One region of the Streptomyces sp. NPDC001700 genome, then DNA from elsewhere that is predicted to be linked to it. Evidence: riboswitches for the same ligand, from Rfam matches in the RefSeq annotation. Region 1 holds a riboswitch; the other holds the start of a gene.

Region 1 (15,407 bases):
GAGCAGACGGTGGCCGGGGCCACCTCCACCGGCACCCATGGGACGGGACGCGACAGCGCCTCGACCGCCGCCCAGATCAAGGGGCTGGAGCTGGTCACGGCGGACGGCTCGATCCTGCGCTGCTCGGCCACCGAGCACCCGGAGATCTTCGCGGCCGCCCGGGTCGGCCTCGGCGCGCTGGGCGTGGTCACCGCGATCACGTTCGGAGTGGAGCGCGAGTTCCTGCTCACGGCGCGCGAGGAACCGATGCCCTTCGAACGGGTGATGACGGACTTCGAACAACTCGTCGCCGAGAACGAGCACTTCGAGTTCTACTGGTTCCCCCACACCGGCAACTGCAACACCAAGCGCAACAACCGCAGCACCGGCCCCGCCTCCCCGGTCGGCCGGGTGAGCGGCTGGGTGGACGACGAACTGCTGTCCAACGGCATCTTCCAGATGGCCTGCACGGTGGGCCGGGCGGTCCCCGCCACCATCCCCGGGATCGCCAAGATCTCCAGCCGCGCCCTGTCCGCCCGCACGTATACGGACATCCCTTACAAAGTCTTCACCAGCCCGCGCCGGGTCCGCTTCCTGGAGATGGAGTACGCGGTGCCGCGCGAGGCCGCCGTCCCGGCGCTGCGCGAACTGAAGGCCACCGTCGAGCGGTCGGGGCTGCGGGTCAGCTTCCCGGTGGAGGTGCGGACCGCGCCCGCCGACGACATCCCGCTGTCCACCGCCTCCGGCCGGGACACCGCGTACATCGCCGTCCACCTCTACCGGGGCACCCCGCACCGGGCGTACTTCACGGCCGCCGAGCAGATCATGACCGCGCACGGCGGACGCCCGCACTGGGGGAAGCTGCACAGCCGCGACGCCGCGTATCTCTCCGGGGTCTATCCGCGGTTCGGCGAGTTCACCGCGGTGCGCGACCGGCTCGACCCGGACCGGGTGTTCGGCAACGACTATCTGCGGCGGGTGCTCGGCGGCTGACGGGCCCGGGCGGGAGCGGACGCGACCCGAGCGGCACGCCTCCCGCCCGCGCGTGGACATTCGTTCCCGCTCGCAGAGAGAAACAGAGGGAAGGGGACTATAACCGAAGCGGATCGTTCCGATTCTGACGTTCCTGTGAAAGTTGCCACCCAAATTGCGCCCCACTTCGAAGGATTCGGCGCCGGATCACCACGCCACGCCCGAACTCTGCTGGCGCGCCGCTCCACCCGAGCGGCCCGAATGGAGTACTGTGGCGAGCCCTGGCCCCGCTTTCCCGTCCGGCCGCCCGGACCCAACGGGAGGGGGCAGAGGGCGGCAACGAACCGGCCCGGGCAACTCGGCAAAGTTGTGGCAGGCTGCACCCGGGCAGGCCACACTCGTCTAGCGGGAGAGCAGCGACGCAACCGTGACGTCGGCAGGCACCACCCGGGAGGTCCCCATGCCCGAACTGCGTGTCGTGGCCGTCAGCAACGACGGCACACGGCTGGTGCTCAAGGCTGCGGACAGCACGGAGTACACGCTTCCCATCGACGAGCGACTGCGCGCCGCGGTGCGCAACGACCGCGCTCGGCTCGGCCAGATCGAGATCGAGGTCGAGAGCCATCTCCGGCCCCGTGACATCCAGGCCCGTATACGCGCTGGCGCCACGGCCGAAGAGGTCGCGCAGATGGCCGGCATCCCCGTCGACCGCGTGCGCCGCTTCGAGGGCCCGGTGCTCGCGGAGCGCGCGTTCATGGCCGAGCGCGCCCGTAAGACACCCGTGCGCCGCCCCGGCGAGAACACCGGCCCGCAGCTCGGCGAGGCCGTGGCGGAGCGGCTGCTGCTGCGCGGCGCCGAGAAGGACACCGCGCAGTGGGACTCGTGGCGGCGTGACGACGGCACCTGGGAGGTGCTGCTGGTCTACCGGGTCGCCGGTGAGCCGCACTCGGCGAGCTGGACCTACGACCCGCCCCGGCGGCTGGTCCAGGCCGTGGACGACGAGGCGCGGACGCTCATCGGCGAGGCCGACGACACGCCGGAGCCCAGCTTCCCCTTCGTGCCGCGCATCGCCCGGCTGCCGCGCGACCGGGACAAGGACAGAGACCGCGACCGGGACAGAGAAAGAGACTGGGAGCGGGGGGCGTCCTCCGACCACGGCGACGACGAGGACGAGTCCGCGCTGCCGGTCCCGGCGTCCGCCTCGATGGACGATGGCCTCGAGCGTGACTCGCTGACCAGCCTGCTGGAGGCCGTGCCCAACTTCCGTGGCGACATGGTCGTGCCCGAGGCACCGGTCGTGGCGCCGCCCCCGCCGCCGGACGAGCCGGTGGAGGAGGCCGAGACCGTCGAGCCGCCCGCCCCGGCGGCGAGCGCGGGTTCGGCGTACGCGGATGTGCTGATGCCCCGCGCGGTCGCGGGCCACCGTGACCGGCTGACCGGTACGACGGACCGCCAGGCGGAAGCGGACGGTGTCCGTCCGGGCCGCCGGGCCGCAGTGCCGAGCTGGGACGAGATCGTCTTCGGGACGCGCCGCAAGAAGCAGGAGTAGCCTCCGGGCCGCTCGCTCTGAAATGGGCTCCGGGCCCGTCACCGCAGGTCGGTGACGGGCCCGGAGCGGTGTGCGGGCTCAGCCGCGCTCGGGGCCGGTGGCCACCGGACGGCTGCCATCGGCGGACCACTCGCTCCACGACCCCACGTACAGGGCCGCCGGAATGCCCGCCTCCGCCAGCGCCAGGACCTGGTGCGCGGCCGAGACGCCCGAACCGCAGTACACCCCGACCTCGGTGTCCCCGGCGGCGCCGAGAGCCGCGAAGCGCTCGGCCAGCCGCTTCGCGGGCAGCAGATGCCCCTCCGCGGTGACGTTCTCGGCGGTGGGAGCGGAGACCGCGCCCGGGATATGGCCGCCGACCCGGTCGATCGGCTCGACCTCACCGCGGTAGCGCTCGCCCGCCCGCGCGTCCAGCAGCACCCCGCGCCGGGCGAGCGCGGCCGCCTCGTCCGCCGTGAGCAGCGGCAGGGCGCCGGGCTCCGGGACGAAGTCGCCCTCGGGCTCGCCCGGGAGGTCGGTGGTCAGCGCGCCCCCGGCCGCCGTCCAGGCGGGCAGACCGCCGTCGAGCACCCGTACATCGGGGTGGCCCGCCCAGCGGAGCAGCCACCAGGCGCGCGCCGCCGCCCACCCCTGTCCGCCGTCATACGTCACCACGCGCCGGTCCCGGCCGACCCCGGCCCGGCGCATCGCGGCCGCGAACGCGGAAAGATCGGGCAGCGGATGGCGTCCCGCCGCCCCGGCCGGACTCGCCAGCTCGGTGTCGAGGTCGACGTACACGGCGCCGGGCAGGTGTCCGGCCTCGTAGGCGGGGCGGCCGGGCGGGCCGCCGAGCTGCCAGCGCACGTCCAACAGGAGCGGGGGACGCTCCCCCGCCAGTGCGTTCATGAGATCGGGTGCGGTGATGATGGCATTCATGGGAACCATCCTTGCGCAGATACCGTTGCGACGTTTGGACCCCCCGATCACCCACCGCACAGCTGATGGTCACTCAACGGCAAGCACAGCGAAACGGATGTGCGGCAGTAAACCGGGCATTCTTCTTGCCGGGCGCGCGTAGTGCGGCGCGGCCGGGGCGCTTGTCGCGGCAGGTGGTGCAAACATCGTTCGGGCCCCCCACATCAGCACCTCCGCATCACCGCCCCGCGCCGCCGACCGGCCGGGGCCGCACGGCCACGACGATGGTCCGAGGAGAGAGTGACGTATGACCGAGGCAGCGACTCGGCGCACACCGGGCACGCCCTGCTGGACGAGTTTGATGGTGCACAGCCTTTCCGCGACACAGGACTTCTACCACGCCCTGTTCGGCTGGGAGTTCGCCCCGGGGCCACAGCAGCTCGGCGCGTACGTCCGCGCGCTACGGGACGGCCGGCCGGTCGCCGGACTGGGCGAGCTGCCTCCGGAACGACAGCTTCCGGTCTCCTGGATGACCTATCTGGCCTCGAACGACGCAGACGAGACGGCGGAGATGATCCGCGCCTGCGGCGGCACCGTGGCCGTCGGCCCGCTGGACGCGGACGAGGCGGGCCGGATGCTGATCGCCTCCGATCCGGAAGGCGCCGTGTTCGGCGTGTGGCAGGAGGACGAGCACGCCGCCCTCGGGGAGGAGGGGCTGCCTGGCACCCCGGTCTGGCACGAGCTGACGGCGCGCGAGTCCGGCGCGGTCACGAAGTTCTACCAGATGGTCTTCGGCTACGAACCGGACGGCACGGAGAGCGCGCCGCCGCCCGGGCCCGGCCGCCGGACCCTGTGTCTGGACGGGCGGCCGGTGTGCGCGATCCGGAGCGTGGGCCAGGCCCTGCCCCGCGACCGGGGCGCGCACTGGATGACGCACTTCGCGGTGGCGGACGTGGACGAAGCGGTGCGCCGGGTGGCCGAGTTGGGCGGCCGGTTGGTCGAGCCGCCGTCCGACCGGGCGACCGGGCGCGCGGCCCTGGTCACGGACCGGGAGGGGGCGGCCTTCACCGTCGTACGGGCCCAGGGGTCCTAGAGTCGTACGGGCCCCGGGGGCCTAGAGCACCTTCGGCGGGGCGGCGGGCGAGTCGACCGGGAGCACATCGGGGGACAGGCTGGCGGCCCGCGCCCCGGCGGCCGTCATCCGGCGCCGGTGGTGGCGGCGGCACAGCACCTCGTAACCGACCTCGCTCTCCGGCCGGTTGACGTCGCCCACGACGACCTGGGCGCCCTCGACGACCATCTCGCCGCCGACCGTACGGGCGTTGTGCGTCGCCCGGGCGCCGCACCAGCACAACGCCTCGACCTGCAGCACCTCCACCCGGTCCGCGAGTTCGACCAGGCGCTGGGAGCCGGGGAAGAGCTTGCTGCGGAAGTCGGTGGTGATACCGAAGGCGAAGACGTCCAGCTCCAGGTCGTCGACGACGCGGGCGAGTTGGTCGATCTGGAGCGGGGTGAGGAACTGCGCCTCGTCCACGATGACGTAGTCGGCGCGGCCCCCGGCCGTCAGCACGCCGACCACATGGGCGTAGAAGTCCAGGTCCGCGACGGCCTCGACGGCCTCGGTGACCAGTCCGAGCCGCGAGGAGAGCTTGCCGTGGCCCGCCCGGTCGTCCCGGGCGTAGATCATCCCCTGGAGCCCGCGGGCCGACCGGTTGTGCTCGATCTGCAGAGCCAGGGTGCTCTTTCCGCAGTCCATGGTTCCGGAGAAGAACACCAGCTCGGGCATGGGGGTGGTGGAGCCTTTCGTACGGAACGGGTGACGGGGAGGCAGCCGGTGCGGCGGCCGCCCCGGGGCAACGCGGTCGCTCAGGAGCGTACTTCGAGCAGCGGGACGAGCTGCTCCACCGGGGTCATCGAACCGTGCAGCCCGACCATCGCGGACTCCTTCGGCTCGGTCTCCGAGGCGACGATCGCGACGTCGTCATGGGCGGCGGCCACGATGTCGCCGATGCGCCGGTAGACCCGGTCGTCCACGCCGCCGCTGCCGCCGGGCGGCCCGAACCAGCCCGCCTCGATGGCCTCGTCACGGCTGGCCACCCACATCCGCTCCCCCACCACCTCGCGCCATACGGCGAGCACGTCACCGGCCGCGCCGGGGACCGCGTACAGATGGCGGGCCCGGCCCTCGCCGCCCAGCAGCGCGACGCCCGCCCGCAGCTCCCAGTCGGTGTCGAAGTCGAGGCGCGACTCCGGGTCGAAGGGGATGTCGATCATGCCGTGGTCGGCGGTGACGTACAGCGCGGAGCGGGGCGGCAGTTGCTCGGCGAGCCGCTGGGCCAGCCCGTCGACGTAGCGGAGTTGGTCACGCCACTCTGCGGAGTCGACGCCGAAGCGATGACCCTTGCCATCCACTTCGCTGTAGTACGTGTAGACGAGCGAGCGGTCCGCGGCGCCGAGCTGCTCGGCCGCGAGGTCCATCCGCTCCTCGCCGGAGAGCCGCCCGTGGAAGGTGCCGCCGCTCAGCGCGATCTTGGTGAGCGGGGTCTCGGCGAAGGTCGGCGCGGAGACCTGGCAGGTGTGCACGCCCGCCGCGTCGGCCAGCTGGAAGACCGTGGGATACGGCTGCCAGGCGTGCGGATCCGTCCAGGGCTGCCAGCGCAGCTGGTTCATCAGCTGGCCGGTGGCGGGGTCGGCCACCGTATAACCCGGCAGCCCGTGGGCGCCGGGCGGCAGCCCCGTACCCACGGAGGCGAGCGAGGTCGCGGTGGTGGACGGGAAGCCCGCGGTGAGCGGGGCGCCGGTGCCGTTCAGCGAGCTGGACAGCAGCGAGGTCAGAAAGGGCGCCTCGGCGGGGTGGGCGCGCAGCAACTCCCAGCCCAGGCCGTCGACCAGGAAGACGCAGACCCGGTCGGCCGGGGCGAGGGCCAGCCCGGACGCCAGCCCGGGAACGCCCTGACCTGCGGCGATCGCGGGCAGCAGATCGGCGAGCGATCCCGTGCCGTAGCGCGGCAAGGGAGCGGCGCGGGGGTCGAGGGGCACCGGCTCGGGCCAGGCGGAATCGGCGGCGGTGGTCGGGCCGGTGGCGGAGCCGGGCATCAGCGGCCGGTGTCCGGCGTGGCCGCGGTGGCCTCGGAGAGCGCCTGGGCGAAGGCGAGGGTCTGGCGGACGGTGTCGGGGCCGTCGCCTGCCTCGCTGACCCGCAGGCTCAGGTCGTCGGCGGTGGACGAGCCGGTGTAGCCGTGGTCGGCCTCGCAGTTGGGGTCGCCGCAGGCGGCGGGCTCCAGGTCGAGGCGGTTGACGGCGCCCCAGCCGATGGTCAGCACGACCTCGCGGGGCAGGGTGCCCGGGGTGTACGACTCGGGGTTGGCGACGACCCGGCTGAGCACGACCGAGGAGATCCGCTGGAGCTTCACCGACTCGGTGGAGGTGGTCGCGTACGGCGACGGTGAGGTGCCGTCCGCGGCCTGCTCGTCGGTGTGGCTGACGATGAAGCGGTTTCCGGTGAGGACGAGGACCGTGACATGGCGGCGGACCTCGTTCGCGTCGAACGTGGTCTCCTGATGGACCAGGTACGACACGATCGGCTCGCCGCCCACGGCGGCCTCCACCGCCTCGGCCACGAGTGCCGGGTAATAGCCGCTGCGCTCGATCGCCGCGCGCAGCCCCTGGGTCGTCGTACCGGTCTTCGCCATGGACACCATCCTACGGGGCGGCGCCGACACCGGCTCCCATGCCCGCCCGGGTCCCCAGGGGGTGCCTTGCCGATCATGCTGGGCTCACGACGCCTGGCACGGCACCTCGCCGCGCCGCGCTCGTCGCACGCAGCGCCGCTGCGCTCTCCTCACGCGACGTGCGAGGTACCGCACCAGACGCCGCTCGCTGATCCAGCCTGATCGACAAGACACCCCTTGAGCCGTCAGTAGGCGGGCAGATGGCGGGGGCCGAGATCGGTGCGCACCGGTGGCGGCGCCAGCCGCGCGGACGCGCCAAGCACGGAGAGGCCGCGCTGGGCGACGACCACCGGCTCCAGATCGACGGCGACCACCTCGGGATGGTCGTCCACCAGCCGCGACACCCTCAGCAGCAGCTCTTCGAGGGCCGCGGTGTCCACCGGGTGGGAACCCCGCCAGCCGAAGAGGAGCGGTGCGGTCCGGATGGACCGGATCAGTTCGGCCGCGTCCCGGTCGGTGGCGGGGACGAGCCGGTGGGCGGTGTCGCCCAGCAGTTCGGACGGGGCACCGGCGAGCCCGAAGGAGAGCACGGCTCCGGCGCCGGGGTCTATCGCGGCCCGGACGACGGTGTCGACGCCGCGCGGGGCCATCCGCTGCACGACCAGGCCCAGCTCCTCGGCGGGGCCGAGATGGGCGGTCAGTTCGGCGTAGGCGCGGCGCAGTTCCGTCTCGCCGCCGAGGTCGAGCCGCACCCCGCCCAGGTCGGTGCGGTGGCGCAGATGCGGGGCGGTCGGCTTCAGCGCGACCGGGTAGCCGAGCCGCCCGGCGGCCCGTACGGCGGTGCCGGGGTCGGGCGCGGGCAGCGCGGGCAGCACGCTGACGCCGTAGCGGGCCAGCAGGCGCTGGGTGTCGGCGGCGGACAGCTCGATGCCGGTGCCGCCGGGCCCGTCCGGCGCGGGGGCCTCCGGCGGGGCTCCCTGGGGTGGGGCCAGCAGCACCTCGATGTCGGCGGCGGCCCCGGCCTCGTCGATGTCGTCGTACTCCGGCACCCGGCCGGGCTCCTCGGCCTCCCGCCGCCAGCGCGCGTACCGCACGGCCTCGGCGAGCGCCCGCACCGCGCGCTCGGCGGCCGGGTAGGCCGGGATCCGGCGGGCCTCGGCCGGTGGTGCGGCGCCGGGCTCCGAGGCCGGGTCACCGGCGCCCGCGAGGGCCTCCGCGAGGCCGGGGACCTCCAGGTGGACCACCGCCACCGGCTTGGCCGCGCCGCGCCCGGGCGCTACGGCTGCCGCCGTACGGACGGCCGCGGCCAGGTCCGCGGTGCGGGCGTCGCCGACCCAGGGGATGGCGGTGACCACGACCGCGTCGCACGTGTCGTCGCCGAGCGCCCCGGTCAGGGCGCGGTGGAAGTCCTCGGGGGCGGCGGCCGTGGTCAGGTCGCGGGGCGGCAGCGGGCTCAGCCCCTCGGTGAGGCAGGCGTCGTAGGTGAGCAGGCCGAGGGATTCGGAGTTGCCGAGGATGGCGACGCGCGGCCCGTCCGGGAGCGGCTGGGAGGCGAGCAGCACCCCGGCGTCGGCGAGCTGGGTGACGGTGTCCACGCGCAGCACGCCCGCCTGGCGCAGCAGGTCGGAGACGGTGGCGTCGGGGATGCGGGTGGTGGGCACGGCGTGCCCGGTGGGGGCGCTGGCGCTGTGCCGGGCGCCCTTGACGACCACGACGGGCTTGACGGCGGCGGTGCGCCGGGCGAGCCGGGTGAACTTGCGGGGGTTGCCGATGGATTCGAGGTACATGAGGGCGACATCGGTCTGCGGATCCTCGTACCAGTACTGGAGGAGGTCGTTGCCGGAGACGTCGGCGCGGTTTCCGGTGGATACGAAGGTGGAGAGACCGACCATGCCCGCGAGGCCCGCCAGGCCCGCCGTCCCCTCCGCGCCGGTGGGCCGGGTGAGTCCGGCGCCGCGCCGGTGCAGTCCGGAGAGCAGGGCGATGCCGATCGCGCCGGACTGGGTGAACAGCCCGATGCGGCCGGGGACCGGCAGCCGGGGCGAGAGGGAGGCGTTCAGCCGCACGCCCTCTGCGGTGTTGATGATGCCGAAGGCGTTGGGGCCGATGACGCGCATGCCGTAGGTGCGGGCCTGGCGGACCAGGTCGCGCTGGCGGTCGCGGCCCTCGGGGCCGCTCTCGGCGTATCCGGCGGAGAGGACGACGAGCCCCTGGACGCCGTGTTCGCCGCAGTCGGCGACGACGGCGGGCACCTGCGCGGCGGGCACGGCGACGACGGCCAGGTCGACCGGTCCGTCGATCTCGCGCAGGGAGCGGTGGGCCGGGACGCCCTCGGGGTCCAGCCGCGTCCAGTCCTCGGGGAAGGCGTGGTTGACGGCGTGGACCCGCCCGGTGAAGCCGCCGTCGAGGAGGTTGCGCAGCGCGGTGCGGCCGACTCCGCCGGGGGCCCGGCCGGTTCCGATGACGGCGACGGAGCCGGGGGTGAGCAGCCGCTGCACGGAGCGGGCCTCGGCGCGCTGCTCACGGGCGCGCATGACGGCCACGGAGCGGTCGGTGGGTTCGAGGTCGAATTCGAGGCGGACGACACCGTCGTCGAAGCTGCGCTTCTGGGTGTAACCGGCGTCCGTGAACACCTTGATCATCTTGGTGTTGGCGGGCAGCACCTCGGCGGCGAAGCGGCGGATGCCGCGCTCGCGGGCGACGGCGCCGATGTGTTCGAGGAGGGCGGAGGCCACGCCGCGGCCGTGGTGGGCGTCCTGGACCAGGAAGGCGACCTCGGCCTCGTCGGCGGGGGCGCGGCCCGCGTCGCCTTCGGAGGGCGGCGGGAGATGGGCGGGCAGGCCGTTCTCGTCGATGCGGTCGAAGCGGACGGTGGCGATGAACTCGTCCCCGACGGTGGCCGCGAGGCCGACCCGGTCGACATAGTCGTGGTGGGTGAAGCGGTGGACGTCCCGGTCGGAGAGCCGGGGGTAGGGCGCGAAGAAGCGGTAGTACTTCGACTCGTCCGAGACGTGTTCGTAGAAGCTGACCAGGCGCTGCGCGTCATCGGGGGTGATGGGCCGGATCTGCGCGGTGCCTCCGTCCCTGAGCACCACGTCCGCCTCCCAGTGGGTGGGGTACGCGTGGTGATCCGACGGGCTCGGCATGGGGACAGAGTACGGGCTGAGGACCGGGACGGAAGGGTCCGTATGACGGACACCCTTGCGTGAACGGGGGATGTCGAGGGAAAGTCCGTATCGGACCCGTTCGGACATGACCGGACCCACTCGGGCTCGACCCGGGCGAGACCGGACACCGTATGATCTGGTCTAGACAACAGCACCCGCAGATCTGAAGGGCAACACCATGGCTGAGCGCCGCGTCAACATCGGCTGGGCCGAGGGCCTGCACGCCCGCCCGGCGTCGATCTTCGTCCGTGCGGCGACCGCCGCCGGCGTCCCCATCACGATCGCCAAGGCGGGCGGCACCCCGGTCAACGCCGCTTCCATGCTCGCCGTGCTCGGCCTGGGCGCTCAGGGTGGCGACGAGGTCGTGCTCACCTCCGAGGCCGACGACGCGGAGGCGGCGCTCGACCGCCTGGCGAAGCTGGTGGCCGAGGGCCTTGAGGAGCTTCCGGAGACCGTCTGATTCCGTCCGAATCGCATTTCGGCGCGGCGGGGCCGCGGTGAACCATTACGGATCACCGCGGCCCCGTTGTTTTTCCGGATACGGAATTCCCTTGGGCGCTTTACCGGGCGGCTGTTAATTCCGGCCGCTCGCCGTGTTTACGGAATGTTTCGAAGTCCTCACCTGGGACGCGTTTCGCAATCGATATTCGGACAGCGAACGCTCGGTGTGCGCGGCGGCGAGCGCCCGCGCCCGCTCGGCGTCACCGCGCGCGACCGCGTCCACGATCGCCCCGTGCTCCGCCCAGGACTCGACGGCGCGCACCGACAGGTCCGGGCCCCCGGCAGCGCCCGGTACGCCCGGCACCACCTGCACGGCCTGCCCGGGCTGGGCTGACCGCCGGGCCGGATCCACCGCGTACACCCACGCCGTCTTGCGCCGCAGCTGCACCAGCAGCCCCGCCAGGCTCGGGCTCCCGGACGCCTGGGCCAGCGTCTCGTGGAACCAGTCGCCCAGCGAGCGCAGCTCGCCCAGCCGGCCGTGCTGGGCCCGCTCCTGGCCGAGCCGGACCAGACCGCGCAGCACCTTCAGATGCCCCTCGGTGCGCCGCTGGGCGGCCCTGGCGGCGCCCAGCGGCTCCAGCAGCGCCCGGATGTCCAGGAGGTCGGCCGCCTCCTTCTCGGACGGCTGCGCGACGCAGGCACCCGCATGCCGCCTGGTCGTGACGAAGCCCTCGGACTCCAGGGTGCGCAGCGCCTCGCGGACGGGCACCCGGGAGACCCCGTAGCGCCGGGCCAGCAGCTCCTCGGTCAGCCGGCTGCCGGGCGGACAGGTACCGGAGATGATGTCGTCACGGATCGCCGTACACACCGCATGAGCCGAAATCCGGCGACCGCCCTGGAGTGCGGCCGTATCCCCGTTCACTTCCGGTCCCGCATTATCGAACCTCCGCCTCAACCCCGCGAAACGCATCCGATTGACGCGCGTTCAGCGACTCTATTCGAAGCTGCCGGGATTTCCGATGGGCGAAGGAAATTCAGGGATATTTTTTGGTCACGGCGGCACAGTTGGTCATAGGGGCAGAGCACGCCGAAGGCCCCGTCCGGAGCGGACGGGGCCTTTCGACAGGAGTGGGCGACGGATCAGAGGTTGACGCCGTGCGAGCGCAGGTACGACAGCGGGTCCATGTCCGAGCCGTACTCCGCGGTGGTGCGGGCCTCGAAGTGCAGGTGCGGGCCGGTGACGTTGCCGGTGGCGCCGGACAGGCCGATCTGCTGGCCGGGGGTGACCTTCTCACCGACCGAGACGCCGACCGACGAGAGGTGGCCGTACTGGGTGTAGGTGCCGTCGTTCATCTTGATGACGACGTTGTTGCCGTAGGCACCGCCCCAGCCCGCCTCGACGACCTCGCCGGAGCCCACCGACTGCACCTCGGTGCCCGTGGAGGCCTGGAAGTCGATCCCGGTATGGCTGCCGGAGGACCACAGGCCGCTGGACGCCGCGTAACCGGTGGAGACGGAGGAGCCGTCGATCGGCGAGACGAACGTGTTGAGGCGCTTGCGCTCGGCCTCACGCGCGGCGCGCTCCTTGATCTCGCGCTCCGCCTTGGCCTTCTTCGCGGCGGCGTCGGCCTTCCGCGCGGCCTCCTGGCGGGCCACGGCCTCGGCCTTCGCCTTGGCTTCTGCGGCCTCGGCGGCGCTCTCCTGGGACAGGGCCTGCGCGTCAATCTGGTCGGAGAGACCGTCGCCCATCACCATCGCCTGGCGGAGACCGGTGTCCTGGGCAGACGCCTCTCCGGTCGCGGCGAGGGCGGGGCCGGCGATCCCGGCGACGACGCCCGAGGCGACCGTGGTGATGCCAGCGATGTTCGCGCCGGTGCGGACGGCGGTCTGGCTGGGACGTCGGTGCTTCCCGGCGGCACGGGTGAACGCCATGGTGTGGCGCACTCCTTTCCTTCCCTCTCGCCTACCGGGTTAGCTGACGGGTTCGGAGCAGGAAGGTCTCCTACGGGCCCCTCCCCCGGCCGGGGAAGGCGTCCGATTCACCCCAGGGACGTTTGGGTCCCCGGCTCCCCTGGCACTCACACCATGGGACTCGGCGATGGCTGTCCGTGCCGCGGGTGCGGCGGTATCCGGCGAACAGCCGCACTGACGCTAGACGGGCCGTGTTTCGATCACCAAACGGTTACGGGTTTTTGTTGTTCTCGCCACAAACCAAACGCCCCGCACATCGGACATATGGGAGGACCCCGGCGTCTTACTCGACGCCAGGGTCCTTGTGGGGGTAGTGCGTTGAGCGGCCTCAGCCGGTGATGACGGTCACCTCTCCGATGCCGAGCGCCTTCACCGGCTCCTCGATCCGGGAGGCGTCACCCACGAGCACGGTCACCAACCGGTCGGCCGGGAAGGCGCTCACGACCGCCGCGGTCGCCTCCACCGTGCCCGCGTCGGCGAGCCGGGCGTACAGCTGCGCCTGGAAGTCGTCCGGCAGGTGCTGCTCGACCTGGTCGGCGAGGGTGCCCGCGACAGCGGCCGCCGTCTCGTACTTGAGCGGGGCGACGCCGACGAGGTTCTGCACGGCGACATCGCGCTCGGCGTCCGTCAGCCCCTCCTCCTTCAGCGTCCGCAGCACCGTCCACAGGTCCTCCAGCGCCGGGCCGGTGACCTCGGTGGCCACCGAACCGCTGATCGCCAGCAGCGAGGCGCCCGCCGAGCCGCCGCCGGCCGGCGAGGGCGGCGTGGAGCGCAGCACCTGGCCGAAGGCGCGCACCCCGTAGGTGTAGCCCTTCTCCTCGCGCAGCACCCGGTCCAGCCGGGAGGTGAGGGTGCCGCCCAGGCAGTAGGTGCCCAGCACCTGGGCGGGCCAGACGCGGTCGTGGCGGTCGGCGCCGATGCGCCCGAGGAGCAGCTGGGTCTGGACGGCGCCGGGCCGGTCGACGATCACCACACGGCCGGTGTCGTCGGCGATGACCGGCGGGACCGACCGCTGCGGGGCGGGGCCGCCGGTCCAGGCGCCCAGGGTGTCGGCGAGCGCCTGGTCGAGGTCGACCCCGGCCAGGTCGCCGACGATGACCGCGGTCGCGGTGGACGGCCGGACGTGCGCCTCGTAGAAGGCCCGCACCGCCGCCGCGTCGATGCCCTCGATGGTCTCCTCGGTGCCCTGGCGCGGCCGGGACATCCGCGACTCGGTCGGGAACAGCTCCTTGGCCAGGGCCATCGAGGCGCGGCGGGCCGGGTTGGCCAGCTCGTGCGGGATCTCGTCGAGCCGGTTGCGCACCAGCCGCTCGATCTCACCGTCGGGGAAGGCGGGGGCGCGCAGGGCGTCGGCGAGCAGGCCGAGCGCCTTGGGCAGCCGGGAGACCGGCACCTCCAGGGAGACCCGGACGCCGGGGTGGTCCGCGTGGGCGTCCAGGGTGGCGCCGCAGCGCTCCAGCTCGGCGGCGAACTCCTCGGCGGTGTGCTTGTCGGTGCCCTCGGACAGGGCGCGCGACATGATCGTGGCGACGCCCTCCAGACCGGCCGGCTCGGTGTCCAGCGGGGCGTCCAGGTTGATCTCCACCGCGACGACCTGCTGGCCGGGGCGGTGGCAGCGCAGCACGGTCAGCCCGTTGGCCAGCTCACCGCGCTCGGGCGCCGGGAAGGCCCACGGCTTGGGGGCGCCCCCCTGCGGCTGCGGGTGGAAGGTCATGGTGGCGGTGACGGCGTCGCTCACTGGGCCGCCTCCCCTTCTGCGTCGGTGTCGGCGGCTTCTGCGGCGTCGGCCTGCTCTGCGTCCTCGGCGCCCTGGACGGGCTCGTAGACCAGCACGGCGCGGTTGTCGGGGCGCAGCCGCGCCGCGGCCACGGCCCGCACCTCCTCGGCGGTGATGTCCAGCACCCGCCCCACGGCGGTCAGGGCCAGCTGCGGGTCGCCGAACAGCACGGCGAACCGGCACAGCTCGTCGGCGCGGCCGCCGACGGTGGCCAGCCGGTCCAGCCACTCGCGCTCGATCTGCGCCTGGGCGCGCTCCATCTCCTGCGGAGTCGGGCCCTCCTCGGCGAAGCGGGCCAGCTCCTCGTCGACGGCGGCCTCGATGCCGGGCACCTCGACCCCGCCTGAGGTCTTGACGTCCAGCCAGCCCAGCGACGGCGCGCCCGACAGCCGCAGCAGGCCGAATCCGGCGGCGACGGCCGTACGGTCACGGCGCACCAGGCGGTTGTGCAGCCGGGAGGACTCGCCGCCGCCGAGGACGGTCAGCGCCAAGTCGGCGGCGTCGGCCTCACGGGTGCCGTCGTGCGGCAGCCGGTAGGCGGCCATCAGGGCGCGGGCCGGGACCTCCTCCTCCACGACCTCGCGCAGCTGCCCGCCGATGACCTCGGGGAGCGTGCCGTCGCGGGGCGGCCGCTTGCCCTCGTGGGAGGGGATGGTGCCGAAGTACTTCTCGATCCAGGCGAGCGTCTGCTCGGGGTCGATGTCGCCGACGATGGACAGCACCGCGTTGTTCGGCGCGTAGTACGTACGGAAGAACTCCCGGGCGTCCTCCAGGGAGGCGGCGTCGAGGTCGGCCATCGAGCCGATCGGGGTGTGGTGGTACGGGTGGCCCTCGGGGTAGGCCATGCCGACGAGCTTCTCGAAGGCCGTGCCGTACGGCACGTTGTCGTACCGCTGGCGGCGCTCGTTCTTGACGACGTCCCGCTGGTTCTCCAGGCTCTCCTCGTCCAGCGCGGTCAGGAGGGACCCCATCCGGTCCGCCTCCAG
Region 2 (15,407 bases), on a different contig from region 1:
GCCTCTTCGGTAGCGCCGGGCGGGATTTCGAGTCCCTCGGGTTGGGCTGGCTCACCCTCGTGACGGACCAGGCGCCTCTGGAGGCCGAGCGAGCTTCCGACGCGGCGCTTGTACGTGCCAGCCTGCGTGTCCTCGGCCATATGCGCCGGTTCGCGGGACTACGCGGTCCGCTCGACGAACCGCCCAAGAAACTCCGAGAGTTCTGGAAGAGTGCCGCTAACCACCTGAACCAAGAACCGGACGCCCTCCAGAAGACCGTGGAGCGCATCTGGGAACCGGCCGTCGTCAAGTACCTCATCCAGCCTGAACAGGTCGCAATGCGCCGCGGCCGCGACGCTTCCTGGACCTGCCTCCACTGCAGCCGCCGACACCTCCACCCTGGAGTCGGGCTCTGCACGAAGTGCTTCCGCCCTCTGCCGGACCGGCCGGAAGAGTTCAAAGGCGTCGAGAGCGACTACTACACCTGGATGGCCCGCCAGCAGCTGGGCAACTTCCGGCTCAATGCCGCTGAATTGACTGGGCAGACGGACAGGCTCGACGCACAGTCCCGGCAGGCGCGTTTCCAGGGCATCTTCCTCGACGGCGAGGAGCACCCGCGTCCGGACACCCTTGATGTCCTCTCCGTCACCACAACGATGGAAGCCGGTGTCGACATCGGCCCTCTCTCAGCCGTCCTCATGGCGAACATGCCACCCACTCGGTTCAACTACCAGCAGCGAGTGGGCCGCGCGGGCCGCCGGGACTCACCGGTCGCGCTCGCGCTGACCGTGTGCCGAGGCCGCAGCCACGACGAGCACTACTTCCAAGACCCCCAGCGCATCACCAACGACGCTACCCCGAGGCCCTACCTCTCCACGGACATGAGGGACATCTACCAGCGGGTACTGGCGGCCGAGGTCCTGCGCCGAGCCTTCGACTCCGTGGGCAAGGAATCGGGCGACAATAGCGATCTCGACCCCACACGCAATGTTCATGGCCAGTTCGGACGCTGCGCCGACTGGCCCGCTGTGAGCGACGCGGTAGGCGCGTGGATCACGTCGCATCACGCCGAGGTCAGGAGCCTCGCAGAGGCGCTCGCGCAGCGGACGCGCAGCGCGTGGCCCGCCGAGGAAGCGGCGGCTTGGGTCGCTGAGGAACTCGTGGACAGCATCACAAAGATCGCACAGCAGCATCGCGGCCATCACGAACTCAGCCAGAGACTGGCCGAGTCCGGACTGCTGCCCATGTTCGGATTCCCCACGTCGGCTCGGTACCTGTACACGAGGCGCCCGAGCGACTCGTATCCATGGCCTCCCGGCGGTGTCGTCGACCGGTCGCTCGACATCGCCGTCTCGCAGTTTGCACCCGGCGCCGAGACAGTGAAGGACGGGCAAGTCCATACGGCCACGGGAGTCGTCGCCTTCGAACCAACGGGCAAGGTGCCGCGCACTGTCGACGAACCGCTCGGGTCAGCCCAATTCATCGGCATCTGCCGGGCCTGCGGCCACCTGGCCGACGAGGTGCAGGCACCGCAGGCCCAGGAGGAGGACGGCACCCCGCTGCCCTGCCGTGCATGCGGAGCTGCCGACGGCTCATACCGCGAGATCGAACTCCGGGAACCGGCCGGTTTCTTCTGCGGCGGCAGGGCCCGCGACTTCGACGGCAACTTCGCGTGGCGCGCACGCTCCCTGGCGCCGCGCACGGCAGCCGATCTTGAGAGGGCCGCGCCGGTGCAAATCTCGCAGCCCGGTCTAGTCGTCCACGCGGGGAAGGGGCGGCGCTGCGCGGTCAACGACAATGGGGGGCGGCTCTTCGAGTTTGCCAAGATCCGGCCGACTTCACGGTGGGCGGGAGCGTATTTGGAGAAGGGGGCAGCCGAACTGGCCCCGTGGCTCGCTGAAGATGTTGCGGCGGGTGAGGCGACCGTGATCACCGCCCTCGGTGCCACACAGCACACCGACTTGTTCCTCCTCGGCCCCAGGACCGGAGAGCTCTCCAGGCCCGGGCTGCGTCTCAACCTGGCATCCGTGCCGCAGAGCACCGGCTTCCCGGACGACCGCTCCGGCAGACGGGCCGCGTGGTACTCACTGGCGGCGCTTCTGCGCACGGCTGCGGGCACCCTCCTCCAGGTCCAGCCCAACGAGATCGCGGCCGGCATCCACGGAGCAGGCTCGGCGACTAGAGAGGCGCGTACCTTCTCGTTCCTGTCCGACACCCTGGACAACGGCGCCGGCTACTGCACGCACCTTGCCGAACCCGACGTCTTCCGCGACCTCATGTCGACCGCAAAGGAGATGCTGGCTGTGTTCTCCTCCGGCACGCACAACCGCGACTGCCGGGGCTCGTGCTACGAGTGCCTGCGCGACTACACCAACATGGCGTACCACAGCCTGCTCGACTGGCGGCTGGCCTCCGACCTCCTCGCCATCCTCGAGGCCGGGGAGGACTACCAGGGTCAGCCAGGCAGGCAGGCTGCAGGGCTGCTGAAAAACTGGGCTTCAGACTTCCGCTCCGCAGAGGCCCAATTCGTGGAGGACCTCGGAGGAACGGGACCTGCGGTCCTCTTCGAGGATCGCCTGTGGGTGGCAGCCAAGAGCCCGTTCGAGGCGGCTGACGAATCGCTGCAGCCTCAGCGGATCAAGAACGTGCGCGCCGCCGCCGAAGCGGACGGCAGCGGGATTCCTGATGTCGTCTTCATCGACGAGTTCGTGCTCGACAAGGCACCAACACGCGTCACGGCACTGCTCGCCGACTTTGACGCCGTGTAGCCGACTGGACGAGGACGCTCGGGCAGGCAGGCCACGGGGCTCGGCGACCGGACATGGGATTCCGGGCGCCGACGCACTGTGACACCATGATCACTGGGAATCGTCGTGGGTGTCAGAGGCGGACATGAGCGGCCACGCTGCTCAAGCGGTTCGCGGCATAGCTCCAGGCGCAGCCATCGGCCAACGACGCGGAGCGCGGCGCGTCTTCTCGGACAGGAAATCGTCCACAGGGCTGGATACTCAGAACCACCCTGTCGTCAGGCGAATGGCTCCACCGGGACTCATCGTGGATCGCACCATGGTTGATGGGCATGCATCTACTCCGCTGGCGGACCGAGCAGTCCTGCGCCGACTCGCAGCACAGCATGCGCAGGATCACCGGAGCTCCCCAATCTGGCAGCCAGGTCCGTTCGGGTCTACGAGCACCCGATGCCCAATTGATCCGGCTATGCCCCGGAGACATCACGGCCCCGCGTCGACGCGCCAGGGCTGAATGGATACATGCACGTCCACTCCGTCCAACCGCACACCGGAGGCCACAGCCGATGGACAAGATCGACCACGCTGTCGGCGTGGTGGCCGCGCCAATCATAAAGACCGACAACCCGGACGGCATCTTCGGCGACGCGATCACGACAAGTAGGCAAGCTTGTCCTTCTGGTAAACACAGGGCTGGCGCATGCCCTCAGCTGCGCCGTCGCGTACGAGGGGAAAACACGTGCAACTCTTTGACCTGCCTGGTCCTCAGCCCGGTGTCTGCGACGATCCTGAGCTGATGCTCGTACGTCAGCGGCTGCTGGAGCTGGATCCTGACGGTCAGCGGTTCGCCCGAGTGCTGCGGGAAACGATCGACCAGCTCCTCGACGGTGAGCACACCGGCCGGTTCGACTGGCGCGAACTGCACAAGACGGAGAAGACCCACGCCGGCACGCTCGTGGAGATCAATCTGCAGCGCGAGTTCGGCTTCATCGGCGGTCAGGACATGGATTACCTGATCGAGGGGATCGAGGTCGACTGCAAGTACTCCCAGAAGCTGTACGGCTGGATGATCCCGCCCGAGGCCCTGGGAGAGATCTGCCTCGTGGTCTGGGCAGACGACCAGCAGAGCCAGTGGAGCGCGGGGCTGTTCCGCGCCGACCGGGAGAAGCTCACCATGAACGGCACCGTCACGAAGAAGGGCAACCGTGACGGAAAGTTCAGCCTGACCAAGCAGCATCACTCCCTGGTCACCTGGCTCTGGGACCGGGCGCCGCTCCAGGAGAACCTGCTTCTCCACATTTCCGCTGAGACGCAGAAGGCCATCCTCAACGCGACCACCCGGTACGGCAAGGCCTCAGGACAAGCGAGAGTCTCCGAACTCTTCCGGCGCATGCAGCAACGTCCCGTGAGCCGAGCCGTCGTACGGACCGTGGCGCAGCAGAAGGACTACATGAAGCGTGTGCGCTATAACGGCGGTGCCCGCGCCATACTTCGGCCCGAAGGGATCGTGATCTTCGGGGACTACCGCGATCATCAAGGCGCAGCAGCCCAGCTCAACATCCCCGTCCCGCAGGAAGGGGAGTTCGTCAGCACACGGCTTGCGAAGGCTCAGCCACACCACGGTGATCGACCACGCGCCTTCATGGACGGCGACTACTGGGTGGTGGCGGACGACTCCGACCCCGAAGAGGCAGCTCCCCTCGTCCCCGAGACGAAGAAGGCCTCTGAGGACTGAGTAGTGTCGGGGGTGGAGGCACGTGATGGCGACAGAGACAGCTTGGATCCCGCCGGACGGCTCATGGGCTTCGTCTGAATCCAGACGACGGAACATGCAGGCGATCCGGAGCCGCGACACGAAGCCGGAGAAGCTTATCCGGCGATTGGTGCATGCTCAGGGCCTTCGCTACCGCGTGTCAGCCAAACCCCTCCCGAACCTTCGCCGGACGGCCGACATGGTCTTCCGTCCGGCGAAGGTCGCGGTATTCATCGACGGCTGCTACTGGCACGGCTGCCCCGAGCACTACGTGCCGCCGCGCACCAACCCGGGCTATTGGTCGGGCAAGGTAGCGGGCAATGTCGCACGTGACAGGGACACTGATCAGCGCCTTGCCGAGGCAGGCTGGACTGTCCTCCGCTTCTGGGAGCACGAGTCAGCTAACAGATGCGCACTCGCGATCGCCGCTGCCGTCACCAAGCTCCGCCCCGAGCGGAGCTGACGGGGCCGGGATGTCGAAGAGGGTGTCGCTCTGGGCTGCTACCAGGGCTTTCGTTCCCCTCTCTAGCGCAGCGATGATCTGCTCGCCCACTGCCTGAGCAACGGGCGGCGGAAACGCGTTGCCCACCTGGCGGTAGGCAGCCGTCTTACGGCCCGCGAACTTCCAGTCCGTCGGAAACCCCTGGATGATCGCGGCTTGTTTCACCGTGAGCTTGGGGCCACGCTCCGCAAAGAGATCACGCTCGGCATCTTTGAGGTCTTCGGGCTCGTTCGCCACGCCCAGGCCGCACACCCCGAGCTTGCGCCACGCCTCCTTCGCACGCGTTGGTCCAAGATCAGCGCCGCCATGCTTCTTGGATCCGCCGACGAGCGTCGGGGCGACGGACCCCTTCCGGGCCTCCGTGAGCCAGCGCTTGTAGAAGATCTCCCAGCGCGGGTCGCCACTGTCTTTGTAGCGCTTGCGCATGGACGGCGCGAGGGCCTCCGCCATGGTGAGGAGCGGACGTGTCTCCGGCTCAGTCCACTCGAAGTGTTCCGCGTATTCCTCGCGCATAGCGACGAGGATCGCGCGGGGGCGAAGCTGCGGCACCCCGTAGTCGCATGCTTCCAAGACTTTCCAGTAGCACAGCGCGTAGCCCGCCTTGCGCAGGCGGTACTCGATCACTTCCTCGCGATAGCGGCTGAACTTCTCAGGAGGCTTCAGCAGCCCCCGGACGTTCTCGATCATCACAGCCTTGGGGAGCAAGGTCTCCACCATGTGCAGCATGTCGGGGAACAAGTCACGCTCGTCGTCCTGCCCCAGCTGTTTGCCCGCCGCAGAGAACGGCGGGCAGGGCACACCACCCGCGAGGAGGTCCAGTTCGCCGGGCTTCAAGCCCAGCTCGTCTACCTTGAACTTCGTGAGGTCCCGCTTGAGAACCTTGCAGCCGCCCCACTCCGGGTTACCTGTCACGTTCAACTCGAGAGTGTCACAGGCGTAGTCATCGATCTCGATCAAAGCCAGATGCTGGAACCCAGCCTTGTGTAGCCCGACCGCCTGCCCTCCAGCACCGGCGCAGATCTCCACTGAGGTGAACTTGGACCCAGTGTGAGTCATGCACCCTCCTTCCAAAGCTTGCAACGGCAGGCACCATGCGCAACCCACCCAACACAGAGGGTGACAGACCCCACTGACACTGTGACTCGCCAAGTGTGCCGGACAGCCTCACCCCACTTAGTCCGCCCCACATCCACCACAGCGAACACTCATACGATATTGCCTATGCGAAGCCCTGCATGGACCCGGGACGAACTGCTGCTGGCGTGCGTACTCGTTGTCGAGAACGACTGGCACGAGCTGCGTGAAGGCGATCCACGGACGGAGGAGCTGTCCAGGCTGCTCCGTTCGCTCCCCCTGCACGGCGACGTGGTCAAGAGCGTGCCCAACTTCCGGTCCGTCGGCAGCGTGAGCCGCAAGACGACTGATCTCGCCTCGAACCACCCCGCATACCAGGGGAAACCCACTAAGTGCGGGCGCCTGGACCGAGAAGTGATCACCGACTTCGTCTCCCAGCCTTCGAGGATGGCCAACGCAGCCAGGGCAATCGCGGAAGGTATCCGCTCCGGCGAACTCCAGCAGATACCCGAGCAGCCGGACGAGACAGCCGAGGACGGCGCCACCGGTGCCGAAGGCCGTCTCCTCGCGCGCTGGACGATCTCGCGCGAGCGCGACCCCAAGCTCCGCCAGCGCAAGATCGACAGCATTCGGCACCTCGGTCAGCCACTGGCGTGCGAAGTCTGTGACTTCCATTTCGGCCGCTTCTACGGGGTGCTCGGCGAGGGCTACATAGAAGTGCACCACCTGCTGCCCCTCCACATATCCGGGCCGCGGGAAAGCAAGCTGGACGACCTCGCGCTTTTGTGCTCCAACTGTCATCGCATGTGCCACCGGGGCCGACCCGGCGAATCATGGCGTACCCCAGCCGCCCTCCGCGCCGAGATCCGGAAGGCAGGCGGGTAAGCACGCTCCGTCGGCCCCGCGGCTCACGTGGTTATGCCGCCTCCAGCCCAGCCTCGAAGTGGGTCTGGGCGCGGTCGAGGATGTCGTCGGGGTCCAGACCTTGGGCCGTCAGCCAGTGCAGCAGGTCCAGGATCAGGCTGGTCGCCGAGTCCTCCAGGACGGGGCGGTGGGTGAGCCGGGCGGCCGTGCCGCCTGCTGCGAGGCCGTAGGTCTCCATCACCGTCGTCGCCCGCAGGATGCGGCGGCGGGTTTCGTCCGGGGTCAGTGAAAGCTCGCACCAGACCGCCTTGCCAGCCGCCGTACGGATCGTGCCCCAGGAGGGGGACAGGGCCGTGAGGAGTTGCAGGCCGCGGCCGGATTCGTCGTCGTACGTCGGGTGGAGGCGCTGAGGCTCCTTGTCGCTCTTGTCGTGCAGCTCCACTCGGAGCTGGTCTGCTCCGGCGTCGAGGACGAGGGTGGCGGCGGAGCCCTCACCGACGTGTTTGATCACGTTCGACGCCAGCTCCGTGGTGATCAGCTCCACCTCGTGGGCGAGAGACGACATACCCCACGCGGCGAGTTCAGCTCTCACGGCTCGGCGGAGATCGGCCAGTTGGGAAGGGTCCGCCGCGAAGGGGAGGACGCATCGGCGGGGTTGGGGTTCGGTGACTGCGTAGCGGTACATGGCCACACTCCCTTGGGCGCTACGACAGCACTGCGCCAAGCCGTGTCCGTACGGCTGCGCTGCGTAGCTTCACTTCTGAGAGTATGGCGCGAGAAGTCTCACCATGTAACTTCTCATGGAATCTCGAAAGGGTGAATCGGTGGTTCGCCAACTTCGCCCGGCCATAGCCTTGTTGCCGCTGGCCTCGTCCTTCACCGCCAGCCTCAGAGGAAGAGGTAGCCGTCATGCCAGCGCGGGCCACCACTCGTCGCCGTCAGCTCGGCGCCATGATGCGCAAGTTCCGGGCCCGCAAGGGGATGACGCTGGAGGAGGCCGGTCGGCTCGTCGGGGTCTCGAAGGCGACCGTCAGCCGGTACGAGACGCAGGAAGGGCCCGTGAAGTGGCCCATCGTGGACGCGCTGTGCCGGGAGTACGGGGCGAGCGAAGCGGAGCGGAAGGCCGTCGTCGGCCTGGCCAAGGACGCCAAGCGGCAGGGGTGGTGGACCTCGTTCGCGGACTCACTCCCGGAGACCATGAACCTGCTGTTCACGCTGGAGGACGAAGCAGTACGCGAGGATCACTTCGCCTGCCTCTACGTGCCGGGGCTCCTGCAGACCCGCGGCTACACGGAAGCGGTGCAGCACGCCTCCGAGATGCGGTTGTCCGCGGAAGAGGTCGAGCGCCTGGTCGACATCCGTATGAAGCGGCAGGAGATCCTGAACCGGCCGAAGCCGCCGCATCTATGGGCCATCCTCGACGAGTCGGTGATCCGGCGCGTGGTCGGCTCGCGCGAGGTGATGCGGGAGCAGCTGGACCACCTGCTGCGGGCCAACGCGTCGCCCGACATCACGCTCCAGGTGCTGCCCTTCGCGAAGGGCGCGCACTCGGCGGCCATGGGGAGCTTCGTGATCCTCGGCGGCGCGGAGCCGTCGCTGGACGTGGTGTACGTCGACATCCACGTCGGCTCGCTCTTCATGGAGAAGGACGAGGAACTGGAGCGCTACCGGCTCGCGTTCGACTACCTTCGCGCTCAGGCGCTGGACATGGCCTCGTCCTCCGCCCTCATCGAACGCGTCCGTGAGGAGATCTGATGCGCGAGCCCTGCATACCTGAGAGAGACGGCGGCTGGTTCACGTCCTCGTACAGCGGCCCCGGGAACACTGAATGCGTCGAAGCGGCCTTGCTCCCCGGCAGGGCCGCTGTACGGGACTCGAAGGAGCCGGGCGGGGCCGTGCTCGGGTTTTCGGACCGTGCATGGGCAGACTTCGTGGCAGCGGTGCAGGGCGGGGAGTTGGGCTGAGGCCCCGTTTCGCCGACCATGACCGTCCCGTACCTACATCGCCAACGATGCGAGGAGTGGACGCATGACATCGCTCAACTGGCACAAGAGCAGCTACAGCAACGGGAGCGGGGGCAACTGCGTGGAGACGGCGAAGCTGCCGGACCACGAGACCGCCGTACGGGACTCGAAGCGTCCGGATGGGCCCGTACTCGGGTTCACGCAGGGCGCGTGGGGGACTTCGTCACGGCCCTGCGGCGGGATGAGCTGGGCTGACCCAAGGAGTGGGAGGTAGCGGCATGGCTGGAGTACCGGCGGGGCTGGTGGCTGCGGGTGGGTTGGTCGGGGGATACGGGGTCGCCCGGTGGACCAAGAGGCGGCCGCTCGGTGGGGTCGCGCTGGCGGCGGCCGGGGCCGTGGCCGCCAAGGGGTGGCGGGACAAGGCCGGGAACGGGACGGCGGCTGCGCTCAGCGGGTTGTACGTGGCCGCGTTCGCCGGGTCCCATCCGCTGGCGAAGAAGGTCGGGGCGTGGCCGTCCGTCTTCGGAGTTGCCGGTGGGGTCGCCGCCGCTTCGTGGGTGCTGGCCGATCGGCGCGGGGCGTAGGGGCGTCCGGACACGCGGTCGGTGGGCATCCGCATCGCCTGATCCGTCGGCCCGTGACCGTCTTCGGTATCCCGGCACCGCAGCACCGCGGGCGCGTCACTGCGCCATTGGAGGTGACGGAAGGACAGTCCTTGGGCCGTGTGGATCAATCCCGGCGCTTCCTGCAGTACTTTTTCATGATTTTCTCTTAAATCTGAAGTGACAGTCGACATCCGATTGCGCTTCAGACGGAGGAATCATGCAGATCGCGAAGAAGGTGGCCCTCCTGGCCGCGACCGCCGGCAGCCTGGTGCTCCTCGGGACCGGCACCGCGGCCGCCCACGGTGGCACGGACCACGAGGTTCCGCCTGCCAACGTCCAGGCGTGCAGCGTCAGCACCGGCGACATCAGCTTCACCAACGGTGACGTCACCACCGGGAACGTCGGGGACGACTCCCCGGTCGCCAACAACACCGTCATCATCAGTGTCAGCTGCTTCAACACCACCGATGAGGACTGAGGCGGCTTAAGGAGTAAAAAGCTGGGAGTCTCCGGGCGAGGATCATGCACTGAGCGAGTTGGAGAAACGCCTCGTGCATGTCGCCCCGGGACTCCCAGCGCACAACCCAAGGGCTCAGTCCGAGGCGGACGTCAGGAGGTTCAGTTCCGGGTCCGTGAGGTGGAGGTCTACCGAGGCCAGGAGGGCCGGGAGTTGGGCCGGGACGCGGGCGCTGGCGATGGGGGCGACCACGGTCGGCTGGGCGGCGAGCCAGGCGAGGGCGACGGTGGCGTGGTCGGCGTTGTGGTTGGCGGCCACGTCGTCGAGGGCGGCGAGGACCTTCTGGCCGCGCTCGGTCTCCAGGTGCTGGGCGGCGCCCGTGGAGCGGGCGCTGTCGACCGTGGTGCCGGGGCGGTACTTGCCGGTGAGGAAGCCGGACGCGAGGGAGTAGTACGGGAGCGTCGCCAGGCCGTGGCGGGCGGCGACGTCGGCCAGCTCGCCCTCGAAGGTGTCGCGCGAGACCAGGTTGTAGTGGGGCTGGAGGGCGACGTAGCGGGCCAGGTTCTCCCTGGTGGAGAAGTCGAGGGAGGCCTCGAGGCGCTCGGCGGAGATGTTGGAGGCGGCGATCTCGCGGATCTTGCCCGCCTTCACCAGCTCGTCGAGGGTGGAGATGATCTCGTCCACCTCCACCGACGTGTCGTCGAAGTGGGTGTAGTAGAGGTCGACGTAATCCGTGCCCAGGCGCTGGAGGGACTCGTCCAGGCCGGACTTGATGGCGGAGGAGGAGAGTCCGCGGGGCTCCGGGGCGCCGGCGCCCACCTTGGTGGCGAGGATGATGTCGTCGCGGTTGCCACGGGAGGCGAACCACTTGCCGAGGACGGTCTCGGACTCGCCGCCCTTGTTGCCGGGCGCCCAGGCGGAGTAGACGTCGGCGGTGTCGATGAAGTTGCCACCCGCCGCCGCGTACGCGTCGAGCACCTCGAAGGACTCGGCCTCGTCGGCCGTCCAGCCGAAGACATTGCCGCCCAGGGAGAGCGGGAAGACGGACAGGCTGCCGATGTTCTTACGGGTGTTCTCGCGGGTCTCAGTCATACGTATCGACAACGTCTCCGGCGGACCCGTCTATTCCGGTGGCGGGGGACAAACAGAACCGGCGGCCCTGGCGTCAAGGGGGGAGAGAGCGCCAGAGCCGCCGGAGCGAGGGGCCGTCGCCGCGGCGACGGCCGGATCAGGGGGTCACGGGTTCAGCCCGTGGTCGCGCAGCCAGGTCAGCGGGGCGATCGGGGAGCCGCCGCCCGGTCGCACCTCCAGGTGGAGGTGGGGGCCGGTGACGTTGCCGGTGGCGCCGACGCGGCCGATGGTCTCGCCCGAGGACACCTTGCCCGAGGTGACGACCATGGACGACAGGTGGCAGTACCAGATCTCGGTGCCGTCATCGAGCTTGAGCACGATGCGGTAGCCGTACGAACCGGCCCAGCCCGCCTGGGTGATCGTGCCGCCGCCCACCGCCTTGACCGGGGTGCCGGTCGGGGCGGCGAAGTCCTGGCCGGTGTGGTCGGCGGACCAGATGTCGCCGGCCTGGCCGAAGCCCGCGGTCAGGGTGTACGAGGCGACGGGGAGGGTGAACCCGGCGGAGGTGGAGGTGGAGGTCTTGGCGGGGGTGTCGGCGGCCTTGGCGGCCGCGGCGGCCTTCTTCTCGGCCGCTTCCTTCGCCTTGGCGGCCTCGGCGGCCTTCTTCTTGGCGGCGGCCTCGGCCTTCTTCTGGTCCGCCAGGTCGCGGGCCTTGGCCGCGGCCTTCGCGGCGTCGTCGGCGGCGGCCTTCGCGGCGGCCCGCGCCGCGGCCTCGCGCCGGTCGTCGTCCGCCGCGGTCTGCTGGCTCTCGGCCTGCTGGAGGATGCGGGTGCGCAGCGCCTCGCCCGAGTCGGCGCCGCTCGTGGCGAGGGTGGCCGCGGCGGGCTGGGCGGAGCCCTGGTCGTCGGCCATCAGGGAGCCGATGCCGGGCAGGTCCTTGGCGGCGGGCAGCTGGGCCTTGACCTCGTCGGCGACGTGGGCGAGGTCCGGCATGGAGATGGGTGCGGCCGGACGGTCCTTGGCGGTCGCCATGCCGCCCGCGCCGACCGCCGCGATGACGCCGACGCCGAGGACGGCGCCGCTGCGGGCCATGGTGCCGCCGCGCTGCTTGACGACGCGGTGCCTGCCGCGCAGCGGAGCGATGGACTCCTCGGTGGGGTTCCACTCGTCCCAGACGGCTTCCTTGCCCAGGGACGGCTCATCCGGTTCGGCACCGAGGCCGACCGTGGGTCGGGCGCCGGCTCCGGCGTCGAAGCCGACTCCGTACGCGGTCGCTGTGCCGATGCCGGTACCGGGCGAGCGGTACGGAGCTTCGTCCAGTACGGACCTGTTGGACGCCACCGGGGCGCACTCCTTTCCTTCCCTCTCGCCTACCGGGTTAGCTGACGGGTTCGGAGCAGGAAGGTCTCCTACGGGTCAGGTTCGACCCGATTCACCCCAAGGTGGTGGTTCCCCGGTTCCCTGGTGCTGGTAGTGCCTGGTGCTGCTGGTGGTGCTGGCGCTGCACGTAACGGGATTCGGCGACGGCGCACGGTGCCGCCCTTGCGACGGCTGTGTCGACCGCGCTGCGTTATCGAACGTTAATAGAGAGCGCGACATGATTCCAAGCTCTTCTGAAGAATCCGCGTAGCTTTGGCATGAACTTAGTAACCAAGGAAGGACAGATGAGGACGTTTCACCCCACTTGAAAAGGGATGGCAAAAACCTCCTGCGGGCTGATCGTGTGTCAATCGTTATGCGCGCCCGTCACGGTTGGCTACGGTCCGTGTCCGGAGCGGGGGGTGTCGTTCCGTTCGGCGTCGTTCCGTTCGCTCCGGGCGGGCGCCGCACCGCGAGCAGCGCCATGTCGTCCGAGGTCTCCCCGCCCGAGTGCAGCGCTACGTCCTCCACCAGCGCGTCGAGCAACCCGCCCGGTCCGGCGAAGCGGCGGCCGCGCAGCCGCTCCTCGGGGACGTAGAAGGTGCCGTGCCGGTCGCGGGCCTCGGTCACCCCGTCCGTGAACAGCAGCAGCGTGGCGTCCTCCGGGAACCGCAGCTCCGTCACCCGGTCGGGCCACCCGCCGAGTTCGCCCATCCCCAGCGGCAGCGCGGCCGTCTCCGGCTCCAGCGGGCGCACCTCGCCGTCGCCGGGCAGCAGCAGGGGCGCGGGGTGGCCTCGGTTGATGAGGCGGAGGGTGGAGTCGCCGCGCGGGATCTCGCCGAGTACGGCGGTGGTGAACCCCTCGAACGCCTCCAGCTCGGCCCGCCGGGCGCCCTCGCGCCGCAGCGCCCGCTCCAGCCGCCCCGCCAGCCCCTCCAGCGTCGACTCCTGCTCCGCCGCCTCCCGGAACGCGCCGATGAGGACCGCGACGACCTCCACGGCCTGCAGCCCCTTGCCCCGGACGTCCCCGACGATCAGCCGTACGCCGTGCGGGGTGTCCTGCACCGCGTACAGGTCGCCGCCGATCGCGGCGTACCGCTCGGCCGCCACATAGCGCGCCGCGACGTCGAGACCGGCGATACGGGCGGGCGGTACGGGCAGCACGGCCCGCTGCGCCGCCTCCGCGATGCCGCGCGCCGAGGCCAGCCGCCGGTCGCCTCGGCGTACGACGCGGTTGATCACGAGCGCGAGCAGGGCGACGGTGGCCACCGTGGCGATCTCGGTCGCCGCCTGGGTCGGGTCCCGTACGCCGTGCAGCTCCGCCAGCAGACAGACGGCGGTGAGGGCGAGGACCGTCGTGATGATGGTCTGCCGCAGCGGGAAGAGGGAGGCCGCGACCAGCGGGGCCGCGGCGAAGAAGGGGGAGGCGGTGTACGGGGCCGGGGCGGCGAGGTCGAAGGCGACGCCGCCGAGCAGGAGGAGGGTGGGAGTCCACGGGGCCAGCCGGCGCCCCGGCGAGGCCTGGACGGCCTCCTCGGCCGTGATGAGACCGGCGGCCGCGCCGGAGGAGTCGGGGGCGGCGGGCGTACGGGCGTCCGGACGCGCCCTGCTCCCTCGCACCCGCACCACCGGCTTCTCCCGCTTTCCCTGAATCCGTGACCCCGTCTATCCGTGATCCCGTCATCAGGCTTCCGGGTGCCGGGGTGCGGTGCGAGTCGGTGGCGGCCATGTGGGTGCGTCGGAGACGCACTGCGGCCCCGGATGGCAAGCATCCGGGGCCGCAGGGGAAGCCGTGGCGTTCGCCAGGGCTCGGTGAGCGTCAGCCGCGGCCGTAGCCGTCGTTGCCGAGAGCGATGTTGCTGCAGTTGCTGCCGATGGTGGTGTCACCCGTCGGGGCGAGCGCGGCGGCGCCGACGATCGTACCGACGGCGGTGTCACAGTCGTTGCTCTGGACGGCCGCAGTGCCGTTGGTGAAGTTGATGCAGTTGGAGGCGATGTTGATGTCGCCCGACGGGGCGGTCACGGCGCCCTCGATGATGGTGCCGACCGCCGTGTCGCACGCGTTGGTCTGGATCGTCCCGAACGGGTCGAAGCCCCCGTAACCACCGTGAGCGGACGCTCCAGCCGCGCCCCCCAGGACCAGGGCACCGGCCGCAATGGTCAGGGCAGCCGCCTTCATTCCGATGTTCACTTGATTTCCTCCAGAAAAGCCGAATCCGCGGAAAACCACACGTTCCGATTGAACGGAAGGACATCCGCGACATCGGGGAGGCGCGCACACACTTCACCCGATGGGCCCACTGTCGGACTATTCGGAAATCGCTGCCTCAGAGGTCGACACCGAGGGCGCGGGCGTGGCGGTCGGCCGCCAGCTCCGCCGACACCTCGTCGAGGTAGACCTCGCACACCAGCCGCCCGTCCCGGGTCAGGTTGTGCTCCAGCTCCCACAGCACGATCTCGTCCCCGCCCGCGAGCAGGAAGGCGTGCTCGTAGAAGCGGCACCAGGTGGCGTCGGGGCCGCCGGAGCGGCGGCGGGGCTTGGGGGCGAGGGCGATGTCATGGGCGAAGGCGGTCATCAGCAGCCGCTCGGTCTCCTCCCCCGGCCGGTCGGCGTTCTCCGCGCGGCGCAGGACGCGGCGGGCGTGGTCGGCCGAGTTGTCCGCCACGTACGCGCGCTGGGCCCCCGGGGGCTCGGCGGCCTGGAGCATCTGCTCCGGCAGCCACAGCGGTAACCCGTCCAGCTCCTCCCAGCGGGCGCCGCCGATGCAGCGGTGGACGCGGCGCTCGGCGAGCGCGAGGGCGCCCTCGTCCGCGTACAGCTCGAAGAGCGGGCGGTCGTCCGGGCCGGTGTTGTGCTCCAGCTCCCACAGCAGCAGGCTGCTGCCGTCGGGCAGCAGGAAGACATGCCGGTACGTCGTATAGCCACGTGGACCTGACGGCTCGTTGCACTGCCGGCAGGAACGCAGCTCGGACTGGTGCATCAGGGCGCTCCGCGCCCGGCTCAGCACCGCCTCACCGATCTCGAAGCCGTT

The links. Region 1 has a riboswitch for cyclic di-AMP ahead of ACWC5C_RS19710 (M23 family metallopeptidase). Riboswitches for the same ligand answer to the same signal wherever they lie in the genome.
Region 2: linked by a shared signal. The riboswitch ahead of ACWC5C_RS33305 (M23 family metallopeptidase) and the one ahead of ACWC5C_RS19710 (M23 family metallopeptidase) in region 1 are both predicted to bind cyclic di-AMP.

Annotation. Positions count from the first base shown of each region.
Region 1 covers NZ_JBSFGE010000009.1:290,620-306,026, forward strand. The annotation lists gene ACWC5C_RS19660 (D-arabinono-1,4-lactone oxidase) at 1-972, shown strand, start outside; gene sepH (septation protein SepH) at 1,379-2,500, shown strand; gene ACWC5C_RS19670 (sulfurtransferase) at 2,579-3,415, opposite strand; gene ACWC5C_RS19675 (VOC family protein) at 3,702-4,487, shown strand; gene ACWC5C_RS19680 (thymidine kinase) at 4,509-5,180, opposite strand; gene ACWC5C_RS19685 (alkaline phosphatase family protein) at 5,261-6,490, opposite strand; gene ACWC5C_RS19690 (DUF5998 family protein) at 6,490-7,086, opposite strand; gene ACWC5C_RS19695 (bifunctional acetate--CoA ligase family protein/GNAT family N-acetyltransferase) at 7,311-10,211, opposite strand; gene ACWC5C_RS19700 (HPr family phosphocarrier protein) at 10,411-10,692, shown strand; gene ACWC5C_RS19705 (GntR family transcriptional regulator) at 10,807-11,541, opposite strand; gene ACWC5C_RS19710 (M23 family metallopeptidase) at 11,814-12,605, opposite strand; cyclic di-AMP (ydaO/yuaA leader) riboswitch at 12,619-12,781, opposite strand; gene ACWC5C_RS19715 (M16 family metallopeptidase) at 12,973-14,358, opposite strand; gene ACWC5C_RS19720 (M16 family metallopeptidase) at 14,379-15,407, opposite strand, start outside.
Region 2 covers NZ_JBSFGE010000024.1:87,818-103,224, reverse strand. The annotation lists gene ACWC5C_RS33365 (DEAD/DEAH box helicase) at 1-2,747, shown strand, start outside; gene ACWC5C_RS33360 (NaeI family type II restriction endonuclease) at 3,523-4,461, shown strand; gene ACWC5C_RS33355 (very short patch repair endonuclease) at 4,487-4,942, shown strand; gene ACWC5C_RS33350 (DNA cytosine methyltransferase) at 4,877-6,037, opposite strand; gene ACWC5C_RS33345 (HNH endonuclease) at 6,203-6,940, shown strand; gene ACWC5C_RS33340 (ATP-binding protein) at 6,972-7,604, opposite strand; gene ACWC5C_RS33335 (helix-turn-helix domain-containing protein) at 7,829-8,674, shown strand; gene ACWC5C_RS33330 (DUF397 domain-containing protein) at 8,674-8,883, shown strand; gene ACWC5C_RS33325 (DUF397 domain-containing protein) at 8,948-9,157, shown strand; gene ACWC5C_RS33320 (hypothetical protein) at 9,162-9,467, shown strand; gene ACWC5C_RS33315 (hypothetical protein) at 9,706-9,966, shown strand; gene ACWC5C_RS33310 (aldo/keto reductase) at 10,081-11,037, opposite strand; gene ACWC5C_RS33305 (M23 family metallopeptidase) at 11,182-12,357, opposite strand; cyclic di-AMP (ydaO/yuaA leader) riboswitch at 12,369-12,499, opposite strand; gene ACWC5C_RS33300 (PP2C family protein-serine/threonine phosphatase) at 12,763-13,995, opposite strand; gene ACWC5C_RS33295 (hypothetical protein) at 14,195-14,566, opposite strand; gene ACWC5C_RS33290 (DUF6227 family protein) at 14,703-15,407, opposite strand, start outside.